One region of the Paenibacillus sp. YSY-4.3 genome, then DNA from elsewhere that is predicted to be linked to it. Evidence: a T-box and tRNA genes for the amino acid it is inferred to sense, from the RefSeq annotation. Region 1 holds a T-box; the other holds one or more tRNA genes.
The links. A T-box is a leader RNA that pairs with one kind of tRNA and senses whether it is charged. The one in region 1 lies ahead of ACYUJT_RS23635 (valine--tRNA ligase), so its partner is inferred to be a tRNA-Val.

Region 2: it encodes a tRNA-Val, which carries the amino acid that the T-box ahead of ACYUJT_RS23635 (valine--tRNA ligase) is inferred to sense. The anticodon was not compared.

The regions. Positions count from the first base shown of each region.
Region 1 is NZ_BAABMC010000012.1:42,503-47,585, reverse strand. It holds gene ACYUJT_RS23635 (valine--tRNA ligase) at 1-2,079, opposite strand, end outside; T-box leader at 2,162-2,436, opposite strand; gene ACYUJT_RS23630 (glycoside hydrolase family 9 protein) at 2,531-4,879, opposite strand; gene ACYUJT_RS23625 (cellulase family glycosylhydrolase) at 4,914-5,083, opposite strand, start outside.
Region 2 is NZ_BAABMC010000003.1:531,793-536,875, reverse strand. It holds gene ACYUJT_RS13265 (bifunctional diguanylate cyclase/phosphodiesterase) at 1-428, shown strand, start outside; gene ACYUJT_RS13260 (response regulator) at 472-1,608, opposite strand; gene ACYUJT_RS13255 (hypothetical protein) at 2,017-2,820, shown strand; tRNA gene ACYUJT_RS13250 (tRNA-Val) at 3,303-3,375, opposite strand; gene ACYUJT_RS13245 (hypothetical protein) at 3,565-3,810, shown strand; gene ACYUJT_RS13240 (GNAT family N-acetyltransferase) at 4,053-4,499, shown strand; gene ACYUJT_RS13235 (DUF3892 domain-containing protein) at 4,589-4,828, shown strand; gene ACYUJT_RS13230 (MBL fold metallo-hydrolase) at 4,896-5,083, opposite strand, start outside.

The DNA of each region.
Region 1 (5,083 bases):
GATCAGGCGCAGCGTCCGGTCAAGCACATAGGCAAGCACGGACTGCGTTTTTCTTTTGGCCACAGGATCATCGCCATAGAACGATAGCTTAGCGAATTCAATATACCAATCGCATAAATCATCCCAGATGAAATTGTAGAGTTCCCGGCCGGTTTCCCCGAATTCATAGGCATCAATCAGGCGGGTAATGTTACGGGCCGTCTCATTGAAGAGGTGGAGAATCCAGCGGTCAGAAGTCGACAGGTCGCCTTGAATATCGATATCCTCAAATGTTACACCTTCCAAATTCATTAACGCAAATCTGGAGGCGTTCCAGATTTTATTCGCAAAGTTGCGGGCCTGCTCGACGCGTTCCCAATGGAAACGCAAATCCTGGCCAGGCGTACTGCTGGTCGAAATCATGTAGCGCATAGCATCCGCGCCGTATTTCTCGATAACTTCCAGCGGATCAACGCCGTTACCCAGCGATTTGGACATTTTCTGTCCTTCGCTGTCCCGCACCAATCCATGAATCAGCACGTCCTTGAACGGAATTTCTCCGGTAAATTCAAGGGCGGTAAAAATCATCCGCGCTACCCAGAAGTAAATGATGTCGTATCCAGTAACGAGAACATCCGTTGGGAAGTAGCGCTTGAAGTCCTCGCTATCCTCATCCGGCCAGCCGAGCGTGGAGAACGGCCACAGGGCAGAGCTGAACCAGGTGTCCAGAACATCGTTGTCCTGTACCAGTTCATGCCCGCCGCATTTGGCGCAGGTATCCACGGCTTCTCTTCCGACATGCAGCTCGCCGCAGGATTCGCAGTACCAAGCCGGGATGCGGTGTCCCCACCACAATTGGCGGGAGATGCACCAGTCGCGGACATTTTCGATCCAGTGCAGATAGATTTTCTCAAACCGCTCCGGTACGAAATGAACGCCTTTGCCTGATTTTTGAGCAGCAATCGCCGCTTCTGCCAACGGCTTCATTTTAACGAACCATTGCGTCGACAAATAAGGCTCGACCACGGCACCGGAGCGCTCGCTATGTCCGACCTGGTGAACATGGTCTTCAATCCTTACGAGAACGCCGGATTCCTTGAGATCGGCTACGATCGCCTTCCGGCACTCGCTGCGATCCAGTCCTTGGTATTTGCCGGCCGCCTCATTCATCTTGCCGCTCTCATCCATAACGGTAATTTGCGGCAAGTCATGACGCAGTCCTAACTCGAAGTCATTCGGGTCATGGGCAGGGGTAATCTTCACCGCTCCGCTGCCGAATTCTTTATCGACGTATTCATCGGCAACAATCGGAATTTCACGATTCACGATCGGCAGCACGAGCGATTGGCCGATCAGATGGCGGTACCGCTCATCCTCAGGATGAACGGCTACAGCCGTATCCCCTAGCATCGTCTCGGGTCTGGTCGTAGCTACCGTAATAAAGCCGCTGCCGTCCTTAAGCGGATATTGCAGATGATACAAATGGCCGTTGACCTCTTTATATTCCACTTCAATATCCGAGAGGGCCGTACGGGCCGCAGGATCCCAGTTAATGATATATTTGCCGCGATAGATCAGGCCCTTTTCATATAGCTTGACGAACACCTCGCGAACAGCCTTGGACAACCCCTCATCCAAAGTAAACCGCTCGCGGGAATAGTCCAGCGAGAAGCCCATTTTCGCCCATTGTTCGCGGATCGTGTCGGCATAATGCTCTTTCCATTCCCATACTTTCTCGAGAAACTTCTCGCGGCCAAGATCATAGCGGGAGATTCCTTCTGCGCGAAGCGTCTGCTCCACTCTCGTCTGCGTAGCTATTCCAGCGTGGTCGGAGCCTGGCAGCCATAAAGCATCGTAGCCCTGCATCCGCTTCGTGCGGATCAAGATATCCTGCAGCGTAAAGTCCAGCGCATGCCCGATATGAAGCATACCCGTTACGTTCGGCGGGGGAATGACGATCGTGTACGGCTTGGCTTCCGGTATTTGACCCGCCTTGAAGAAGCCGCCCTCTATCCAATAGCGGTACCATTTCTGTTCTGCAGCCTTGGGATCATACGTTGTCGGCATATTCGCCGACGAATGCTCTTGGATCTCTGACATAATTTCAACCTCCGTTACAATTCAGCATTGCCTTAGCGTAATCAGACTAGTCTTGCTCAAAAAATACAAAAAGCCCCTCGTCTCAAAGGACGAAAGGCTTTACTTTCGCGGTACCACCTTTGTTTTGCAGGTTACTCAGCCCCGAAACCGCTACATTCGCGGAATCGCCGAGAAACTCACAACACTCGTACAGATAACGGCTGCTACCGGCCCGTTCTAACAGCTACAAACTGAATAGCTGCTCAAACAAGCGACTCCCGGGTGACTTCGGCCAGCTGCATCCTGCGGAATCTTCCAGCGCTGCAATCCCGCTCTCTGAAGGGCTCACTGCCTACTCTTCCCGTTCCATGTCTTTTCACACGGTTATTTAAGTTAATCCATATTATCATAGCGTGAAATGGACTGGGAGTCAATATTTGGTCTGAATGACTACGTAGAGCCATCCCGGCAATCAAGGCTCGTTTCCGAATACCAGCGTTCCGTTATGGTACAGTGTTACGCGGTCCCAATTTGCATAAGCGGTCTTCGTAGGATCAAAAGAATAATCATTGCTCTCGTTGAGGTTCGTCCAGTTGCTCGCATGATTGCGTGCCTGGATATCCCCGGTTTGTCCGCCAGGCTGCAGCGAACCCGCTGCCGCTTTGAACGTAATTTCCAAATAGGTATCGGCGTTCGCTTTGCCCGGGTTCATTTTTACGAACGCTCCGCTCAGGTTAGAGCAGCCGACCATGGCCCAATCGCAGTTGAACTGCAGCTGATTATTGCCGTCAGCTGTAAAGTAATACCGCAGGCTCAACTCGCTTAAAGGCACTGCCGTGGTCCCCTTGTTTACGATATTGAAATGAGGCTTGAATTGGTTGTCGGTTGCATTCGTGTCTCCGGCTTTGTACTGAACGATCAAATCTCCACTAGGTCCCGGATTCGGGTCCGGTCCTGGTCCTGGTCCTGGGCCCGGGTCAGGGTTTGGATTCGGGTTCGGGTTCGTCCCTCCGCCTAGCGGCTCTCTATGGTCTTGAATATATTTTGAAATCCACACAAGCGGCGCATTCCAGTTGATCGTATTCTCTTTGGACACCCAGGCATCAGGAGCCGTGTTCTTCGGCGCATATGACTTGGCCGCCGGCATTCCCATTGGCGTCGCCGAATCGTTGATCACCGTGTTGTTTGGCCCACCGGACAGCCAGCCCTTCGGATACGATACGCCGCTCTGGTATTTGCCCCAAGCCCAGCGGTCATGCGTGTCCGTCTCGAAGTATTGGCCGTAACCCGTAATATAAGATAATCTCATCGCATTGTTGCCCATGAAATAATCCATCGCCTGGTTCAGCGCTTTTAAATAATTCAGGTTCTGGCTAAGATCGTACGCGTAGCCGAGCAGTATCATTTTGTTGGCAATGATAGAGTTGGAGCCCCAGTCATAACCTTTGTTCCCCGGCAGCAGCACAGGGTATCCTTCTCCATTTAGTGTCGTGAGCAACCCGTTTGCCTGGTTCAGCACATTCGTCTTCATGGCCTGAAGATCAGAGGCTGGCAGATCGTTTTGAGCCGACAATAGAGACAGCGTTCCTGTCGTAGCGGTAGACTGCCAGTCGAACTGGGATACCTCGCGGTAATGCTGAGATGAAGTTACCGCTGCTTTATAGGATGATGTATTGCTGTCACCTAACGCATAGGCCGTCAAATATAATTCTGCGGCCGCAGCATACCGGTCATCGCTTGTGCGAATGTCGTCATAATCCCCGCCGCCCGGAGCGTCAGGCGTTTGCGAGGTATAGAGAACATTCGGATTCGCCGAAGCCCGTGTCCAGGCCTCCTTGGCAATGCTCCACATATCTGCGGCTTCCGCTTCTTTATACGGCTTGATCAAGCGAGCCAGATGCGCCAAGTTGCGGGCCACGGCATAGGTCGCGTTCGTGGAAGGCGGCTGGGCTTGACGATTCATGCTGTTCTCAGCATCGATATTCGTTACCGGAAACGCGCTCCAATTGTCATTATGAATTTTATGCGAGGCCAGTCCTGTCGAAGGCATGACTCCCTTCATAAAAGTCGAGCCGAACAGAACTTCGTCAAGAATATCGGGGATGCCGTTACTGCTCTCCGGGATGTTCAGAGAGCCGTCCGGGAACGCCCCGGGGTAACGCTCGTATAGATTGAGCAGCGTCCAGGCCGATATCGCCTGATTCACGGGGTAGATTCCGAAGTCTCCTGCATCTGCCCATGAATTTTTCACATTAAGTCTTTCGTTTCCGCACCAGCTGTTATAACAGCCGATCGAATTGTCTCCCGGATGCAGCGCTTTATGGGCAAAAGCAGCGTTGCTCAAGTATTGCGCCTGAATGTCTACGCCCATCCGGTGGAAGTAGAAATATTCCATCGCCTCGCTAGGCAGGTTCGGATATAAATTGCCGTTAATGGCAAACGGCACGCTTTCTCCTAATCCGGAAACCCACAGTCTATAAGTGCCTTGCTCCGAAACGGACGAAAAATCGGCATGATGAATGCGATCGGCGGAAGCCTGATCTAGGCCGTATACATGGGTCTGCCCTTGAGCCGCCACGCTGCCTCCTGTCTTGCGCAGCTCCCAGGCAAGCGGGGACGCCGAATTGCTAACGATCGTGGCTATTTTATCAGCCCCGGGCAAGTAACCGATTTGGTTTACCCGAATTGGGCTAGGGTCGGTGTCCGCATGAACTCCTGCTGGTAACAAACCGGATATCGCCAGCACGAAAATGAGCATGATCGCGATTATTTTTACAAAGCTCCTTACACTGCTTCTCAAACTCTCCGTTAAGCTAGTCATTCCTGCTCCCTCTTTTCATTTCGTTATCATTTGATTAAAGCTCGTTCCCCCAAATTAGCGTTCCATTCCGATATAGCGTTACTTTGTCGTAAGCTTTGTAGGCGGTTTGATTCGGATTAAAAGAATAGTCGTCGGACTCATTCATATTGCTCCAATCCGTATAATGAAATCTTAACTGAATATCGCCGGACTGTTGTCCTGCGG
Region 2 (5,083 bases), on a different contig from region 1:
TGGCTCCTCATCTGCTTGAGCTGGAGATCACTGAGTCGATGGTATTGTACGATATCAACGACATTATCCGCCAGCTTCAAAGCCTGCGTAAGCTAGGCGTGCGGGTATCCATGGATGACTTCGGAACCGGATATTCCTCGATCGGGCTGCTGGACCGGATTCCCATCGATACACTAAAGCTGGACCGTCTATTTACGAATGATTTAGAGAGCCCCAGCAAAAGGGCGATCATCAACGCAATCATTATGATGGCTGACCATCTTCAGCTTGATGTCATTGCCGAGGGCGTCGAGACACAGGAACATATCGAGTTTTTGACCCAGCTTGGCTGCCATGTGATGCAAGGTTATTATTACGGCAAGCCCATGAGAGACGACGAGATCGGCGAATGGGTCAAGAAGCATGAACACTACATGAGTTTAGTCTGAATGCTCCAAAATTGCAAAATCGGCTGGCCAACGATTGTAAGCGTTATTCTTCGTGTTCCAGTTTCCAATCGTCGTACCAGTCCGTTATATATGTACTTGGCTGTTCATTGAACTCTTCTAATAAAATAGCGACAAGCAGGCGGTATTGCCGGTGGACAGCCAATGAATTTTTATTTCCCGCGAAAATTTTAATCAGCGCAAAATGCGCTTCTTCCGCGATAGGATGCTGATGGCAGATTTCCAAATATTTTTCCACAGCTTTCGATTGCTGATGGCTCGACATGTACCATTCAGCCATTCGGAACGAGGCGCGCAGCCATAGCATCTTTAATCTCTGGCGCTCGCTTTCCGCCCACCAGTAGTCGTATTCCTTCAGGTAATCGTCTTTAAACAATTTCATCATGCCGATATATTCGCCGATCGTTTTACTAGTTAAAGGCGGGCTGGATATGATAAAGTTCTCCCATTCCTCGACATCGACCAGAACATTATTCAAATTTAAAATATACCCATCAACGGAGTTCGTAAGTGAAAAATAGTCCTCGTACTGCTCCAAGGTTTTGCGAATATGGTAAATGACCGTGTACAGCAAAGAAAACGCCCGGCTCGGCTCATATTCGGGCCAGAGCAATTCAATCAACGTCGACTTGCGAATAAACTGGCCGCGGCATTGCAGCATATACAGGAATAGCTCCTGAGCCCGGGTCGTCCGCCAGCGCAGAGGGGGCAGCTGCTTCTCATCGAGAATCATTTGAAACTGGCCCAGCATTTTAATTTGCAGCGATTGACTTTGCTGCGCAAGCCGATCCAAATCGAATGCCGTCTGCGACCGGTCAATCCGCTGGAGCGTATTCATTAATCTTTCGGTTTTCACCGGCTTGAGCAGGTAATCCAGCGCATTGAGCTCAAAGGCTTTTACCGCATAGGCTTCGTACCCCGTCACAAACACGATTTTTAATTCAGGCTTTATTTGTAAAATTTCTTCCGCCAGCTGAATCCCATCCACATCGGGCAATTGGATATCGAGAAAAACGAGGTCGACAGGTTGATCAAGTATTTCTTGCTTCCCCAATGCCGGATCCGTAAACTTCCCCATAATTTCAATCCCGGGAATCTGCTGCAGCTGTTGTCCCAAATAGTCCAGTGCAATTCTTTCATCATCCAGAAGAATAACTTTCATCGCGCTCTCCCTACATGTGTAATAACATCTGTAACAATCTAACAATTCCAATAAAATACTATAGACTATGAATCTATACAATCTCTGAACAAATTGTTTCTTTAATGGGAAGATATCGGCAAGATATGGAATTTTCTGCAGTGTTAGGAGAGTTTTTTGTCGAATTTTGCCTTGTGATTAACTTTACTGTTGTTCTTTGCTTTTCAGCAATAGCAATTGAGATGGAGAGGAGAAGAGAAGTAACTAGAAATGAGAGGGGAATATTTTCACGAAAGAAAGAACCCTTACAATCGTAAGAGTTCTTTCCGTATGATCTGTAGTGGGCTCGAACCACTGACCCGAATGGAAGGAAAATTTAGGAATGATGTCGAAATACCTCCATAATTAAATAATAATACGGGGGAAGCTATGAAGAAAATTGTATGTTGTACAGTACTACTTTATCTCGTCTTATCAGCATCATCTTATGGAACTGTTATTGCTACTAGCAATGAAGAGAAAGAAACCATTATTGCTGAACAGTCGGGTATATTTTATCAGCAGCTTTACATTGATCAAAAAGAGTATAACGATAGAATACTAAATACAATTTATTGGGCACTAGGAGGGTTAGGTTCTGCCATTATTGCAATTGTTGGTTTAAATGTATTTAATAGCTATCGGAATAATAAGGAAGGGTTAGAAGTAATTAAAAAAGAATTAATAAACTCAAATGAGAAGTTTATAAATAAGGTAAAAACTGAATTAGAAGAACATTTTAACGAGCTAAATGAGATCCATTCAGCTGAGATCTCAAAACTTATTGAAGAAGCTACAAGTGGATTAGATGCGGGGATTAATGCTTTATCACAGAGAGTAGATTTGGATTTAAATCAGATAACTAAGGATATTAGTTATACAGAAGCTGTGTTAAATAGAAAGTTAAAGCAAGAAGAGTTAACGCTATGCAAAATTGAAGCGGAGGTTCATAAACTTAGGAGGGTTCCAGCTACTGCAGTTTCAATGTACTGTAAGGCAATAACTTTAGAAATAGAACTTGGTGTATCTGCAGAGTATACTTTAGGGAAAACTTTAGACTTACTTAACACATTTGAGGATGTAACGAACTTTTTATTTCAAGATTTGTCCAATTTAATTGGGGTACTGCCTGACAAGTATCATAGTTTTAAATTAAGGATAGAGGAAATACTTAAGGAAATTAAAATTGCCTAATTAATGAAGTACAAAAAAACAAGAAAATGACAGGGTTGAAATGCACTCCTTAGAATTCATCGATTAAAACGAAGGGGATATCAATGTCTAATACTAAGGGGTGCACTTCATCTTTGCTGGCCGGGTTTGTAGAGAAATAAATCAATTTCAGTCCATCTAAGCGTCTAACCCAAGCCTTTTGTCCCCACTTTGTCCCCAAAGCCTCTGAAAGCTCGGATTGAGAGGATGGAAAAAAATAAAAAAGCCCTTAATAGGCAAGGACTTTAAGTATGATCTGTAGTGGGCTGACCACTGACCCCCACCCTGTCAAGATGGGAAGCGGGGGATGAGCATTATGGTTTAATCGAATGTAGATCCAGTCATATCAAGGGATTAATGCGTTTTATAAAAATTCCCCGAGTAATCTGAAACCAAATTCATGACCATAATTCTAAAGCAATGAGAAAGAAAATAACCCTTACGCCGTAAGGGTTATTTCGTTATGATCTGTAGTGGGCTCGAACCACTGACCCCCACCCTGTCAAGATGGTGCTCTCCCAGCTGAGCTAACAGATCAGATGCAATTAGTGAAGACAAGAAATATCATATCAGGTTACATGAACTCTGTCAAACCTTTTTTTAAAATAATAAGAGATTATGCAGAAAGACGTTTTTTACGTATAAAGGATACGGCTCCAGCCGAGAATAAATTTAGCAGGCAGTAAGGCCGAAACACCAAGAAACACGACAGAAAGGATGAACACCATGCAGCACAAGAAGCTAGCGAAAGCTGCACAACTTCCTCGTAAAGCCACCGCTAAAATAGTTTTTGCCGTCGGCACCGTTAGCCTGCTGCTGCTGGCCAGCGGATGCGGATTACAGCCAAGTGAAGAAACTATGCTGCGGCAGCAGAAGCTTCCTTCATGGTTCGGCCAATCCGTTCGTGATAAGGTATACGGCAAATCCGTGCGGGATCATGTATATTCGAAAGAGGTCATTACCCCTCCGTGATCAGAATTAATCATCCTCCCATTTCCGGGAATAACCCTTCTTGATGGCGTAGAACATGGGAACGATAAGTATAACGGATATTAGCACGGCTGCAGCAATCGTCAAAACGACCATGGTATAGTGACTCCTTCCGGGGTAGATGTTTAATTAAAACGTAGTTATTTTACAACTATACACGAAAAGCTTTTTTTTGTATAATGATGCAGTTTGCAGAGTAATGAAGCAACATGGGAGGGGTATCAATGGCTGCTGCTGTAATTATTGCCGTTAACTCGGAAGAGCAATTGGAGAAATGCTTGAACATTCGCAAGGAAGTTTTCGTAGAGGAGCAGAAGGTGCCGATCGATCTGGAAATCGACGAATATGATGTGATCAGCCCGGATGCTGCTCATGTGCTGATTGAAATGGAAGGCACGGCTGCGGCAACGGGAAGAATTACGTACTATAAAGATAACAGCGCCAAAATGCAGCGGATTGCGGTGCGGAAGCCGTTCCGTTCGCAGGGCCTCGGCAAAATATTGCTGCTCGCCATGGAAGAACGGGCCAGAGAGCTGGGCCTGACGAAGTCCGTTCTTGACGCGCAGTGCCAGGCCGAGGGATTTTATGCCAAGCTTGGTTATGAGACGATCTCAACGGAGCCGTTCTATGATGCAGGTATTCTGCATGTGCGCATGGAAAAGCCTTTATAGGCATCACTCCTCATATATATAGCCGCTGCGGGCCACACTAAAGGCATCCCTGCTGGGAATCCCAGTATATTAAGGAGATGTGATGAAGGATGGCTGTTGACAGCAGAGAGACTTTTATCGCGGTTCAAAGGAACGGGGACGGCAACTTGACCCGGTTCAAAACCTCCAGTGGCCGTATATTGAATTACGAGGACGCGCTGAGTGAAGTAAATGCTGGTGCCATTGCGGGTGTGAACATGTTCAAGGGAAAAGACGGTGAGATGTATATCCGCGGCGATGCGGACGGAGATCCATCCAACAATTTGGATGCGCTGCCCACATTCGAATAGAATAAGCGAAGAAGCAGCCTTGGGGTAAGTACCCCTTGGCTGCTTTGTCGTACAGTATGCGCTGCCCCTATAATTTATAGACTTCATGCTGGCGCAGGAAATCCATTTCCATCGTCTGGCCGATAAAGCTTTCCATTTCGTCGCCGTAGTGCATCAGCGAGATTTTCGTCCGGATGTCCGCGGGCAAGGTCAGCAGCTCTGCCAGAGTAGTGTGAACCTGGCCGGGGCCCGTCAACTGCACTTCATGCAGAATTT